One region of the Microbispora sp. CA-135349 genome, then DNA from elsewhere that is predicted to be linked to it. Evidence: riboswitches for the same ligand, from Rfam matches in the RefSeq annotation. Region 1 holds a riboswitch; each other region holds the start of a gene.
The links. A riboswitch is a leader RNA that binds a small molecule or an ion and turns the genes downstream of it on or off. The one in region 1 is predicted to bind S-adenosylmethionine.
Positions count from the first base shown of each region.

Region 2: linked by a shared signal. The riboswitch ahead of thrC (threonine synthase) and the one ahead of ACQPZZ_RS38505 (aminotransferase class V-fold PLP-dependent enzyme) in region 1 are both predicted to bind S-adenosylmethionine.
Region 3: linked by a shared signal. The riboswitch ahead of ACQPZZ_RS28785 (hypothetical protein) and the one ahead of ACQPZZ_RS38505 (aminotransferase class V-fold PLP-dependent enzyme) in region 1 are both predicted to bind S-adenosylmethionine.

Region 1 covers NZ_CP192001.1:8,354,091-8,358,591, reverse strand. The annotation lists gene ACQPZZ_RS38510 (NADH-quinone oxidoreductase subunit D) at 1-365, opposite strand, end outside; gene ACQPZZ_RS38505 (aminotransferase class V-fold PLP-dependent enzyme) at 547-1,851, opposite strand; SAM riboswitch class IV at 1,895-2,010, opposite strand; gene ACQPZZ_RS38500 (pentapeptide repeat-containing protein) at 2,071-2,748, opposite strand; gene ACQPZZ_RS38495 (cytochrome P450) at 2,825-4,024, shown strand; gene ACQPZZ_RS38490 (antibiotic biosynthesis monooxygenase family protein) at 4,004-4,324, opposite strand; gene ACQPZZ_RS38485 (SAM-dependent methyltransferase) at 4,321-4,501, opposite strand, start outside.
Region 2 covers NZ_CP192001.1:7,990,690-7,995,190, reverse strand. The annotation lists gene ACQPZZ_RS36790 (MFS transporter) at 1-147, opposite strand, end outside; gene ACQPZZ_RS36785 (alpha,alpha-trehalose-phosphate synthase (UDP-forming)) at 245-1,669, opposite strand; gene ACQPZZ_RS36780 (RNA polymerase sigma factor) at 1,773-2,324, shown strand; SAM riboswitch class I at 2,464-2,603, shown strand; gene thrC (threonine synthase) at 2,618-3,892, shown strand; gene ACQPZZ_RS36770 (MoaD/ThiS family protein) at 3,938-4,213, shown strand; gene ACQPZZ_RS36765 (cold-shock protein) at 4,469-4,501, shown strand, end outside.
Region 3 covers NZ_CP192001.1:6,270,971-6,275,471, reverse strand. The annotation lists gene ACQPZZ_RS28795 (serine/threonine-protein kinase) at 1-1,086, opposite strand, end outside; gene ACQPZZ_RS28790 (hypothetical protein) at 1,142-1,486, opposite strand; gene ACQPZZ_RS28785 (hypothetical protein) at 1,492-1,962, opposite strand; SAM riboswitch class IV at 2,250-2,367, opposite strand; gene ACQPZZ_RS28780 (FMN-binding negative transcriptional regulator) at 2,477-3,088, shown strand; gene ACQPZZ_RS28775 (winged helix DNA-binding domain-containing protein) at 3,193-4,287, shown strand; gene ACQPZZ_RS28770 (ABC transporter permease) at 4,344-4,501, opposite strand, start outside.

The DNA.
Region 1 (4,501 bases):
CTGGGCGGGGGCTGCATGCCCAGCATGCGCTCGACCGCGAGCACGACACCCAGCTCGTTGGCGAACGCCGACAGCCAGTCGTGCCGGTTGGCGAGCACGATGATCTGCCGGTAGTCGCGCACCTCGAACAGCTTCTCCGCGCCGCGGTGCATGTAGCCGACGATCGGCTCGGCGGCCGTGATGCGCTCGCCGTCGAGGACGAGCCGCAGCCGCAGCACGCCGTGGGTGGACGGATGTTGCGGGCCGATGTTGAGGATCATGTCCTCGGTGGCCAGCTCTCTCGGCTCAACGGCGTCGGCTCCCGCGCCGATCCCCACGATGCGTTCCCGGTGCGTGCCCTCCTGCTCGCTCGTCATGCCGTCCATGCTTTCACGCTCATCACGTGGGAGCGAAGACGGCGAAGGCATCAGACGAACTCGACCACCGTCTCGTGTCGACGGCAGCAGCCTGCTGCTCGGCTGGAGCGCCTGCCCGTCAGCGAGAAGCCCACGGATGCCGCTTGATCGGGGATCTCATGGGCGAGACCCCCGACCTGACTTCACTTCTTCAGGCGGTGGCGATCGCGCGTAGCGCCTCGACGAGACGGTCGACGTGTTCTGTGGTCGTGCCGATGCCGATCGAGGCGCGTACGGCGCTCACCGTGCCGTCCGCGCAGCCGCCGTCCTCCCCGCCGCCGTGCTCTCCGCCGCCGAGGAGGTGGCGGACGAACGGGTGGGCGCAGAACTTGCCGTCCCTGACGCCGACGCCCCACTCGGCCGACAGCGCCTCGGCGACCTCGCGGGCCGTGCGGCCCTCGACGGCGAACGACACGATGCCGACGCGCGGGTGGTCCTGACCCCACAGCGACAGCTCGCGTACGCCGGGGATCGCGGCGAGCCCGGCGCGCAGGCGGGCGAGCAGCCGCTCCTCCTCCCGCACCAGCGCGGCCCAGCCGGTCGCGGTCAGCGCGTCGCAGGCGGCGGCGAGCGCGATCGCGCCGAGCACGTTGGGGGTGCCGGCCTCGTGCCGTGTCTCGGGGTCGTCGCTCCACTCGGTGGTCTCGCCCACGGCCCGTACGGCTCCGCCGCCGCGCAGGTACGGATCGGCCGCGGCGAGCCAGTCGGAGCGGCCCACGAGCACCCCGGCGCCGAACGGGGCGTAGAGCTTGTGGCCGGAGAACGCCACGTAGTCGAGGTCGAGCGCGGCGAGGTTGAGCCCGCGGTGGGGGACGAACTGGGCCGCGTCCACGGCGATCCGCGCACCGTGCCGGTGGGCGATGTGGGCCAGCCCGGCGATCGGCCACAGCTCGCCCGTGACGTTGGAGGCGGCGGTCACGACGAGCAGGGCCGGGCCCTCGATCGCGGCCAGCGCCTCGTCGGCCGCCCGGATCGCCTCGCCGGGGAAGGCGGGCGGCGCGAGCCGTACGGCGTCGGGCCAGGGCAGCAGCGAGGCGTGGTGCTCGGTCTCGAACACGACGACGGTGGTGCCCTCGGGGAGGCTGCGGGCCAGCAGGTTCATGGCGTCGGTCGTGTTGCGCACGAAGACCAGCGCGTCATCGGGGCGGGCGCCGACGAAGGCCCGCACGGTGTGCCTGGCCTGCTCATACCTGGCCGTCGTGAGCTGCGAGGCGTAGCCCGCACCCCGGTGGACGCTGGAGTAGGCCGGCAGCGCCGCCGCGACGGCGGCGTTCACCGGCTCGAGACAGGGCGCGCTCGCCGCGTAGTCGAGGTTCGCGTACGGCACGAGCCTGCCGCCCCTGACGGGCACCTCCAGGTCGGCGCCCACGACTGCGGGCAGGCGCACGGGGGCGACATCGGGCTCGGAGATGCGGTCGACGGGCTGCTGGACGAAGGTGAGTGCGGACAACGCCATGCCTCCTGGGGTCGGGGACCCCGGCCATGGCATCGGAAGGCGGAGCCCGCGCTTGCCCGGCACACCTCGTGCCAGGCCCGGTCCTCACCCGGGGCACCCCGCCGCGAGCGCGAGGGTTGCCGGCCAGCAAGCCGGGGCTTGACGCTGGCACTCATGACCTGGACGGCACTATAACCCGGCACCGCCCCCCGACCGCAAGTGCGGGCGACTCAGGCGAAGTCAGCCGTTGTCGACCGTGACACCGAGGATGTGGGCGAACATCGGCGCGAGTTCCATCAGCTGGACGCCGCTGATGGTCGCGCCGTGCAGCGCGTCGTAACCGTCGGAGATGCCCAGGGACACGGCGCCGCGCAGGTCGACCCGGGACATGCGCGCCTTGTCGAACCGCACCCGTTCCAGCGTGGAGCCGGGAAAGGAGACACCGGTCAGCGTGGCGCCCATGAAGTCCACGTCGCGCAGCGTGCACTCGACGAACGAGACCTCACGGAGCTCGGCCGCGCGGAGGTTGACCGAGTCGAGCTTGCACCGATGGAAGGCCACGTGGTTCATCGCGGCCCCGGGCAGCGCCGTACCGGCCGGGGAACTCATGATGATCTCCGCGTCCGTCCAGGTGGACTCGGTGAGGTCACCGCCCACCCAGCGCACGCCGCTCAGCCAGACGTCGGAGAACCGGGTGCGCCGATAACGGCCGCCGGTGAAGGTGACCGAGGTGAACGCCGATTCGATGAATCGGGCATTGGAAGCGTCGGCGTCCTCGAACTCCTGCCCGTCGAACAGGACCGTGTCGTAGTCGCCGCCCTGGATCACCCTGCCCTCGAAGGGCTCGAGGTGATCGGCGTAGGGGAGTTCGCCGAGTTCGCGGGGTTCCCTGCGATGCTGCTCGCGGCGCTTCGGCATCGCCCCAACCTACGCCATGACGGGCCCGCACGCCCGCACTCCCAAGCGAGGCCTTTAATCCGTATTGTTGTCCATTGTGAAGTTTGATCCCTGGAATCCCGAGTTCGTGGCGTACCCCTATGAGGCCTATCGCGACCTGCGCGACAACGATCCGGTCAGCTTCTTCGAGCCGACGGGCCAGTGGCTGATCGCCCGCCACGCGGATGTGAACGCGCTGCTGCGCGACCGGCGCCTCGGCCGGTCCTACCTGCACGTGGGCACGCACGAGGCGTTCGGCCGGGAGCCGGAGCCGGAGTTCCAGGAGCCGTTCTGGCGGGTGATCCGGGCCGGCATGCTCGACGTGGAGCCCCCGGTGCACACGCGGCTGCGCCGCCTGGTGTCCAAGGCGTTCACGCCCAGGATGGTCGAGTCGCTGCGTCCCCGCGTACGGAAGATCGCGACCGAGCTGGCCGAGGGACTGGTCGAGCGCGGCGGCGGCGACCTGCTGGCGGAGGTGGCCGAGCCGCTGCCCGTCACCGTGATCGCGGAGATGCTGGGCGTGCCCGAGGCCGATCGCCACCTGCTGCGCCCCTGGTCGGCCGACATCTGCGGGATGTACGAGCTGAACCCCTCACCGGAGGTCCAGCACACGGCCGTTCGCGCGGCGACGGAGTTCGCGGAGTATCTGCGCGAGCTGGCCAGGGCGCGCAGGCAGCGGCCGGGCGACGACATGATCTCGGCACTCGCGCAGGTGGTGGACGACGGCGACCGGCTCACCGAGGACGAGCTGATCGGCACCTGCGTGCTGCTGCTCAACGCCGGGCACGAGGCCACGGTCAACGCCACCGGCAGCGGATGGTGGGCGCTGTTCCGCAACCCGGGCGAGCTGGAGCGGCTGCGCGCCGACCCCGGCCTGATGCCGACGGCGGTCGAGGAGCTGCTGCGCTACGACACCCCGGCGCAGATGTTCGAGCGATGGGTGCTTGAGGACGTCGAGGTCGGCGGGGTGACGATCCCCCGGGGTGTGGAGGTCGCGCTGCTGTTCGGCTCGGCCAACCGTGACCCCGGGGTCTTCGCCGACCCGGACCGTCTCGACCTCGGCCGGGTGGACAATCCGCACATCTCGTTCGGCGCGGGCATCCACTTCTGCCTCGGCGCACCGCTCGCGCGGGTCGAGATGACCGAGTCGTTCGGCGCCCTGCTGCGGCTGGCGCCCAGGCTGGAGCTCGCCGAGGAGCCCACGTGGAAGCCCAGCTACATCATGCGCGGCCTGGAGTCACTGAAGGTCACCGTCTGACACCGCCACCACGTGATGGGTGACCGTGGTGTCGTACCCGAGCAGGACGGCCTGGGCCCCGGGTTCGACGACGGCTGTGGCGGGGTCGGCCCCGGCGAAGCGGCCGATCGCGTCCATCGACTCCCACAGCGTCATGACCTGGAGCTCTACCCGGCCGTCGCCGGCGTCCCGCCGCAGCAGGTACGCGCCACGGTGCCCGTCCACGTCGCGCAGGGAGGGCAGGACCGCCCCGGTGAAATGCCGCTCGTAGCCGTCCGCGCCCTCCGGGGTCGCGCTCGCGCGCCAGATTCTCGCGATCACAACTTCTCCTCTCGTAGTCGTGACTGGCTGAGCCAGCCGAAGCCGCCGAGACCGGCCGGGTCGATGAGCTCGGCCTCCTGTGTGGCCCTGCCGAGCGCGCGTACGTACCCGGCGGGATCGGCGGATGCTTGCGCGATCGGCGGGCGGGCGCCGGTGACGCCCAGCTCCCGCAGCGCC
Region 2 (4,501 bases), 360 kb from region 1:
CCCGGCGACGGCCTGGGACACGCCGAGCTCGGCGCGCAGGAGAGGCAGGGCGGCCGACAGGCCGTACAGGTAGGTGGCGAAGGTGGCGAGCTGGAGGTAGATCAACCAGGTGGGACTGTCTCTGGTGACCTTTATGTTGCGGTCCAAAACCAGGAAAGGGTAGCGCAACGGATCATCCGCGGACGAGAGCCGATCATCCGGTGCGGCGGCCGGCGCAGCGTTCGGCGCGGCGCGGGAGCAGAGCTCAGCGCAGCGCGGCGAGCTGGTCCTCGAACCAACGCTGGGGCGGCAGGGCGGTCGCGGCCTCCCGCAGCCGCAGCCCGCGGGTGAGCCGCTCCTGCTCCGGCAGCGTCAGCGCCTCGTGCAGTGCCGCCGCCGTGCCGGACACGTCGTAGGGGTTGACCAGCAACGAGTCGGCCCCCAGCTCGGCCGCCGCGCCCGCCTCCCGCGACAGCACCAGCGCGCACCGGGGCGACAGGATCGGGCCCTCCTTGGCCACCAGGTTCATGCCGTCCCTGATCGGGTTGACGAGCAGCACGTCGGCGAGCCGATAGGCGGCAAGTGAGCGCGGGTAGTCGTCGTTCACGTTGAGGATCAGCGGATCCCAGTCCTCGGTGGCGTACTCGTCCTCGATCTCCTTCGCGCAGCGCTGCACGGCCGCCGTGTACTCGCGGTACTCCGGCAGATCGTGCCGTGAGGGGTAGGCGAACGCGAGATGGACGACCCGGCCGTGCCACTCGGGGTGGGCGGCGAGGAACTCCTGGTAGGCCCGCAGGCCGCGCACGATGTTCTTGGACAGCTCGGTGCGGTCGATGCGCACGATCAGCTTGCGGTCGCCGACATGGTCCCTGATCGCGGTCATGTGCGACTCGACGTCCGGCTCGGCCGCCCGCGCCCGCAGCGTCTCGCCGTTCACCCCGAGCGCGTGGACGCCGATCCGGGTGGTGCGCCCGTCGAACGTCACCGTACGGGCGTCGCGGTCCACCCGGGCCCCGAGCAGCGTCTCACAGCAGTCCATGAAGGCACGGGCCCAGCGCGCGGTGAGGAACCCGGCGTGATCGGCGCCGAGGATGCCGGTCAACACTTCCGCCATGACGTCCCCGGGCAGCAGCGCGAAGTACTCGGGCGGGGCCCAGGGCGTGTGCGAGAAGTGGGCGATGCGCAGGTCGGGCCGCTCCACACGGAGCATCGCCGGGGTCAGCGTCAGGTGGTAGTCCTGCACCATGACGCGCGCGCGGTGCGCCGCCTCCTCGGCCAGGGCCAGCGCGAAGGCGCCGTTGTACGTGCGGTACGACTCCCACTCCCGGCGGAAGCGCGTGCCGAACTCGGGGGCGAAGGGCGTGTTGTAAAGCAGGTGGTTGACGAACCAGAGGGTCGAGTTGGCCACGGCGTTGTAGGCCCGGTGGAAGACCGCGGGCGGAATGTCCAGCATGCGGATCGGCCCCGTCTCGAAGGCCCGGTCGAGCCGCCCGCCGGGCGCCTGGCGCACCGCGCCCCGGTCGCCGTCCGACAGCGCCGCGCAGACCCACAGGACGTCGGTGTCCCTGACCACCTCGGACAGGCCGGAGACGAGCCCGCCCCCGCCCCTGCGCATGGTCAGGCCGCCGTCGTCCGACAGCGTGAAGGACACCGGGCCCCGGTTGGACGCGATCAGAACGGTGCTGCTCATCTTGGGGTTCCCTCGATCAGAGCGGGCGCGCATGCCGGAAGATTAATAAAAGCCGACCTCCGTCAATAGGATGTCAACCGATCGCGGGAGGGCTGAATACGGCATGGCACTGGACGACACGACCGAGGACCTGGCCCGATCGGCTGCCCAGGGGGACCATCGCGCGCTCGGTGAACTGCTGCGGCGCATCGAGCCCGACGTGTTGCGGCACTGTGAGCGGCTTCTACCGTATCGGCAGGACGCCGAGGAGGCCGCGCAGGACACGCTGCTCGCCGTGGCGCGCAACATCGCGAGGTTCGAGGGGCGGGCCAAGTTCAGTACCTGGCTGCACATCGTGACCGTGAACTGCGCGAGGACCACCTACCGCACGCTCAAGCGGCGCTCGTCGGAGCAGGCGGAGGAGCTGCCCGAGCAGCGGCCCGATCCCCGGCGGGTGAGCGTCATCGCCGGGTCGCGGCTCGACCTGCTCGACGCGATGGAGGCGCTTGAGGCCGAGCGGCCCGACCTCGCTCAGGCGCTCGTGCTGCGCGACATCTGCCAGCTCGACTACGCGGAGGTCGCCGACCAGCTGAAGATCCCCCTCGGGACGGTCAAGTCCCGTATCCACCAGGCACGCAAGTACGTGCAGACCGCTCTTGGCGAGGCGTACGGCTGATACAAATCGTCTCATGATTTGAGACGACGGAACGGACACAGGGGACGCCGGGGTACAGTGCTAGTGCCGCGATCGGCGCGATTCGCCCGCACGGTGCGGCACTTCACGGACCTTCTCGCGAAGGTCCCACAACTGAACATGCTCATCCAGAGGGGTGGAGGGACCGGCCCTGCGAAGCCCCGGCAACCTCCCCGGTGTCGTACTCGTGCCCACGAGGCCCGGCCGGGACAGGTGCCAATTCCGGCTCGCGGCCAGGGTGGTCGCGAGCGAAGATGAGGGAAAGGCCTCGCTTCATGGCGCACACCAGCACTGCCGCTAACACTGCCGCTAACCCCGTCGAGTTCGGCCCCGCCACCGGTCTTTCGTGCCGCGAGTGTGGCGCTCTCTATGACCTCGGCCCGATCTTCGCCTGTACGGAGTGTTTCGGTCCACTTGAGGTGGCGTACGAGTTCGGCGAGATCCGCCGGGAGGACATCGAGTCCGGCCCGGCGAACATCTGGCGGTACCGCTCCCTGCTCCCCGTCCCCGCCGACGTGGCGGTCAAGCCCAACCTCCAGCCCGGCTGGACCAAGCTCGTGAAGGCCGACAGGCTGGCGGCCGAGCTCGGGCTGCGGTCGCTGCACGTCAAGGACGACTCCGGCAACCCCACGCACTCCTTCAAGGACCGGGTCGTCTCGATCGCGCTGGAGGCCGCGCGCAACTTCGGCTTCCACACCCTGTCGTGCTCCTCCACCGGCAACCTCGCCGGCGCGGTGGGCGCGGCGGCCGCCCGGGCCGGGCTGGACTCCTGCGTGTTCATCCCCGCCGACCTGGAGCCGGCCAAGGTCACCATGGCCGCGGTGTACGGCGGCCGCCTGGTCGCCCTCGAAGGCACCTACGACGAGGTGAACCGCTTCTGCTCCGAGCTCATCGGTGACGAGCTGGGCGAGAAGTGGGGCTTCGTCAACGTCAACCTCCGGCCTTACTACGCCGAGGGCTCCAAGACGCTGGCGTACGAGATCGCCGAACAGCTCGGCTGGCGGCTGCCCGACCAGATCGTCATCCCGGTGGCCTCGGGCTCACAGCTCACCAAGATCGACAAGGGCTTCCGTGAGCTGATCAAGCTGGGGCTGGTCGAGGAGCGGCCCTACCGCATCTTCGGCGCCCAGGCCGAGGGCTGCTCGCCGGTCTCCCGGGCCTTCAAGGCCGGGCAGGACGTGGTGCAGCCGGTGCGGCCCGACACCATCGCCAAGTCCCTGGCGATCGGCAACCCGGCGGACGGGCCGTACGTGCTCGACATCGCCCGGCGGACCGGTGGCGCGGTGGAGGACGTGAACGACCAGGAGGTGGTGGAGGCGATCCGCCTGCTGGCCAGGACCGAGGGTGTCTTCGCCGAGACGGCGGGCGGCGTCACGGTCGGCGTGCTGCGCAAGCTCGTGCGCGAGGGCCGCCTCGACCCCGACGCCGAGACCGTGGTGCTGAACACCGGCGACGGGCTCAAGACGCTCGACGCGGTGGCCGAGCACGCCCGTCCCACGGCCGTCATCCGCCCCTCTCTCGACGCGTTCCGTGCGGCATTCGCCAACTGAAAGCGTTTCACAAGGCCCATCGGCAGCAACGAAAGCGAGCGAACAATGAGCGTTTCCGTACGGATTCCGACGATTCTCCGGACGTACACCAACGGAGCCGCGGAGGTGAGCGGAGAGGGGGGAACGCTCCGCGAGGTCCTGCAGAAGCTGGACGCGGACTACCCCGGCATCGGCGGGCGCATCCTGGACGAGACGGGCAAGATTCGGCGTTTTGTCAACGTCTACGTCGGGGAAGAGGACGTCCGATTTGTTGACGGCCTCGACACCGCCACTCCGGACGGGGTGCAGATTTCGGTCATCCCCGCCGTCGCCGGAGGCTGAGCCGCCGCACCGGGGCTGAGCACCTGAAGTGCACTTCTACCGTGAAGAAGTCATACGGTGCTATGACAAAAGGTGCAGCTCTCAACTATTCACCGGTAAAGTGAATATTCTTCGGTGCCGCTTTGAGCGAACGCCAAGTAGTAGTTTGCGGATTGACTCTGTTGTCCTACGCCTTGACGCGGGTATGGTCGAGGACGATCGACGAAACCGGGGGCTTCTTGGGTGTGGTCCCCAGCCCAGCAAGAGGAGTCGGAAGTGGCGCAGGGCACCGTCAAATGGTTTAACGCG
Region 3 (4,501 bases), 2.1 Mb from region 1:
CCGGCGGACGTACGTCTCCAACGACGGGCCGGGGACGTACTCGCTGACGATGTAGGCGGCGTCGCCGGCGACGCCCACGTCGATGACGGGTGCGGTGGCGAACGGCGGGACGCGCCGCGCCGCCGCGACCTCGCGCAGGAAGCTCTCATGTTCCGCGGCCGTTCCGACGGAAGCGTGCAGCACCTTGATCGCGACCCTTTCGCCCGTGGGCGTGAGGCCGAGGTGCACGACCCCCTGCCCGCCGCCGCCGAGCCGCTGCACCAGCCGGTACGGTCCGATGAAGGGGGCGGGGGCGGCCGGGGGCGGGGCCGGCGGTGGGGGCGGGCCGGCCGCAAGAGTCGGGACCGGGCCCCGGACGGGAGCCGGTCGTCGCGTGAACACCGCCTGCCGCAGGACGAAGGCGTGGAAGGTGCCGCCCCACCACGAGCTCAGCGACCAGGACCAGTAGTACAGCTGCGCGCGCCAGTCCGTGTCCGGCAGGGACATGACCGGGTCGCCGACGATGATGAGGGCCGCGAACAGCACGAGGTATCCGGCTGCCGCCGCTGCCTGCACGCGGCTGCGCAGGCGGACCGCCGCGGAGCCCACCACCAGGAAGGTGGCGAACCCGAGCGTGAGCAGCGGAACGAGAGCCCAGAGGTAACTCAGCGGAACCGCGATCCCCTTGGGCCCGGCCACGACCTGACGCCCGTCGCCCGCGGTGGCGCCGGCCGGGCCCTCCTCCCCGGGCAGGGCCCGGGGAGGGAAGACCCGCTTGTGTATGACGAAAGCGTGCACGGTGCCGCCCGCGCAGACGCCGAGGACCCAGACCCACAGCGCCAGCTGGTTGCGCCAGTCGTCCTGCGGGAAGTTCCGCACCCCGGCGGTCGAGACGAGGAACACGAGCACGGCCAGGTGACCGCCTGCGACGACGGCCGTGGCCCGGCTCTTCGTCCGGTACGCCGCGAAGCCGAGGACCAGCCAGCTGAGCAGGCCCAACGAGACGGCCGGGACGACGGCCCACACGAAACTGAGCGCGTCCGTCAGCGGATGACGGACGTGCGTGGGGGAGGCAGGGCCGCCTCGTCTGTCGCTCCCTGCGGACATGAAGTGCATCTTAGAGATCGCGGCAGGCAGATGATCTGCCGTCTCGCGCTCCGGGTCAGCCCGCGGGGGTGCGGCCCTCGTACGGCCACTTCCGCGTGGGCGGCTCGGCCATGTGGGTGAACAGCTCCACCGCGGAGCGCTGCAGGAGCGCGACGGCCGGTTCGAGCGCGGCGCGGGCGCGGGCCCGCATGACGTGGTCCCGTTCCTCGCGGCCGGCAGCGTTCCGCCGCTCGGCCGGGGTGCAGCCGGAAACGGTGCCGCCGGAAACGGTGCGGCCGGAAACGGTGCCGCCGGAAGCGGCGCCGTCGGGCCGCTCCGGCTTCGCGCCGCCGGGGTGCGGTCCCGTCCCGGCCTGCCTGATCGCCGCCAGCGCCACCCGCATGGCGGCGTTGCGGGCCACCCGGGTCACCGTACGGAGTCCGGGTCGGCGGATTCCACGTGCCGCCACGGGCTCGTGCCGCTCTCCGCGTGGCCGGCCGCGGCTGCGGCGAGGCTGAAGAGCCGGAAGCCCTCGGCCCTGCAGGGCGCGCCGAGCCCTACCCGGGTGCCCACCTCCTTGGCGATCTCCACCATCCGCCCCCGGCCTTCGGCGTCGCGAAGGGGTGCGAGACCGCGAAGCCGTGACGCGTCATCCCCGAGCTCCGCGGCCCGCAACCAGACCGGGAGACAGGTGCGGGCCAGCCAGTCCTGCGCCATCAGGACGCGGTCCTCGTTCCTGCCGTCGTCGGCCGTTCCCGTCAGCCGGGAGAGCAGAGGGAGGAGCTGCCGGCACAGTTCGTCGGGGAAGGCGGCGTCGATCCGGTCCGCGGCGTCGATCAGGAAGGGAGAGACCCGGAGGGCCCTGGCGGTGCGGAAGAACTGCAGGTCGTCAAGCATGAATCGTCCTCGGGGAATTCGGAGAAGCCGGGGTGCGAGGCCTCGCGGCCGTCGTTCGGCTGCACTGGACGGGTGAGGACGCGTCTGACCACGCCACCGGCCCGCGAGCGCCCGGGCCGCACGGGGCGTCCCGGGGCGTCCCGGGGCGTCCCGGGGCGTCCCGGAGCGTCCGGAGCGTCCGGGGCGTCCGGGCGTGCGGGGGCGCCGTCGGGTCGCGGCTGCGGCGTTCCGGCATGCGGGCAACGCGATTCCTCGGTCGTTCGGGGATCCCATGCCGGAGGGTGGGAGATCCGCGCTTGCCCCTGCCGGGCCGGCAGCGGCCAGGTCTTCCCTGGAGGGCACCTTGCGCGGATGTGCGAGGTTGCCAGCCGACGATCGTCCAGGGGCGCGATCGGCCTCGTGACCCGGCCCTGATGCTGGCACATCGTTGAGGACTTGTCCATCCTGTGAAGATGTTGTGTATTGCACACACGGCCAAGGAGGCAGGCAGGGTGCCTGTGCGTACAGTGAGGGTGTGCTGATTCATCCCTGGGACTCCGCCGACGACGAGGAGGCGCTGGCGTTCGTCCGCGCGAACGAGTTCGGCCACCTCATCGCGTCCGGGCGCGACCGCGACGTGCCGGTGGTCGTGCCGACGCAGTTCCTCCTCGCGGACGCGTCCACGATCCTGCTGCACCTCGCCCGGCCGAACCCGGTCTGGGGGGCGGTCGAGGAGAACCCGGCCGTGGTCATGGCCGTGGCCGGCGACTGGGCGTACGTCGAGGGGGCGTGGAAGGCGCTGCCCGGCACGGACGAGGACCCCCGGCTCGGCGTTCCCACGACCTACTACGCCGCCGTCCAGCTGATCTGTCACGCGGAGATCGTCGACGACCCCGACGGGAAGCTCGGCATCCTGCGCGCCCAGCTCGCCCGGCTGGACCACGGTCTCGCCGACCCCGCGGAGCACCACCGGCGCCTGCCGGGCATCCGCGGTCTCCGGCTGACGATCCAGAAGATCAACGGCAAGTTCAAGTATGGCGGGAACGTGGACGAGGCCCACCGCCGGTACGTCGCGGAGCGCCTCGAGGAGCGTGGCGGCCCCGGCGACCGCGCCGCCCGCGACCACCTCCTGCACCGGCTCGGCTGACGTCCGCCTGGTCGCGTCCGCGGGTTCCCGGGGTTCGTCCGCCGGCCCACGCGCATCCCGGCGGTCGCGCGCGACTTGTCGTACCCGGCGTGTAGAAGTGTGGCGTGGTTGCTGAGACGACCTGGGCGCAGGTGCTCGCCTGGAGACTGAGACGGCAGTTCGTCGAGCCCGCTGGCGGTGGCGACGCGGTGGCGATCGCCCGGCGGCTGTGCGGGGTGCAGGCGCAGGTCGCCTCGTCGGCGGCGCTGGCCGTCGCCGTACGGCACGCGAACCCGCGCCCTGAGGAGATCGAGGACGCTCTGTGGCGTGACCGCACGCTGGTCAAGACCTGGACGATGCGCGGCACGCTCCACCTCCTCCCGGCGGACGAGTTTCCCGCGTACCGCGCCGCTCTCGGGTCGCTCAGATTCTGGGAGAAGGCGTCCTGGCAGCGCGGCCACGGGGTGTCCGCCCGGGAGATCGAGGCCGTCGTGGACGCCGTGCCGCGCGCGTTGTCCGGCCGCGTGCTGACCCGGGAGGAACTGGTCGAGGCGGTCATCGCGACGACCGGAGACGCCCACGTGAGAGAAGCCCTCACGTCCGGCTGGGGCGCGCTGCTCAAACCGCTCAGCTTCCTCGGCGAGCTGTGTTACGGCCCGCCGCGCGACGGCAGGGTCACCTTCGCCAGGCCCGCCGACTGGCTGCCGGGCGGCCGGGGAGAGGCGCTTTCACCGGAGGAAGGGGGCGTGCGGGTGCTCCGCGCGTTCCTCGGTGCCCACGGCCCGGCCACCCCCCGGATGTTCGACGCGTGGCTGTTCCGGGGTGCCACGCCGAAGACCGCCCTGCGCGGCTGGTTCGGGGAGCTGGAGCGTGAGCTCGCGCGGGTCGAGGTGGAGGGCGTGCCCGCCGTGCTGCCGGCGGAGCTTCTGGACGATCTGCTGGCCTGCCCGGCGTCGGAGGACGTGCATCTGTTGCCCGGCTTCGACCAGTTCATCCTGGGTGCGCCGCGCGACCTGGAGCCGCTCCTGCCCAAGGCCGTGCGGCCCAAGGTGAGCCGGACCGCCGGATGGATCTCACCCGTGGTGATCCACCAGGGCAGGGTGGCGGGCGTGTGGGAGCCCAAGGAGGGGCGTCCGGTCGTCGAGCTGTTCGAACCGGTGCCGGAGCGCCTCCTGGCCGCCGAGACCGACCGCGTGGCAGCGCTCCTCGGCCGGCTCTGAAGGCCGGTTGCGAAGGCCGGTTGCGAAGGTCGGCTCCGAAGGCCCGCTCCGCGGGGTCAGGTCACCTCCTTGCGGAGCACGCGGACCAGGCCGGCGGCCATGGGAAGGACGATCCAGAAGGCGGCCGACGCCGCGAGCCGGGTGCCCTCGCTCCAGGTCACAGCGCCGCTCACCAAGGGAGCGGACGTGGTGTTGAGGTCGAGCCACTCGGCGA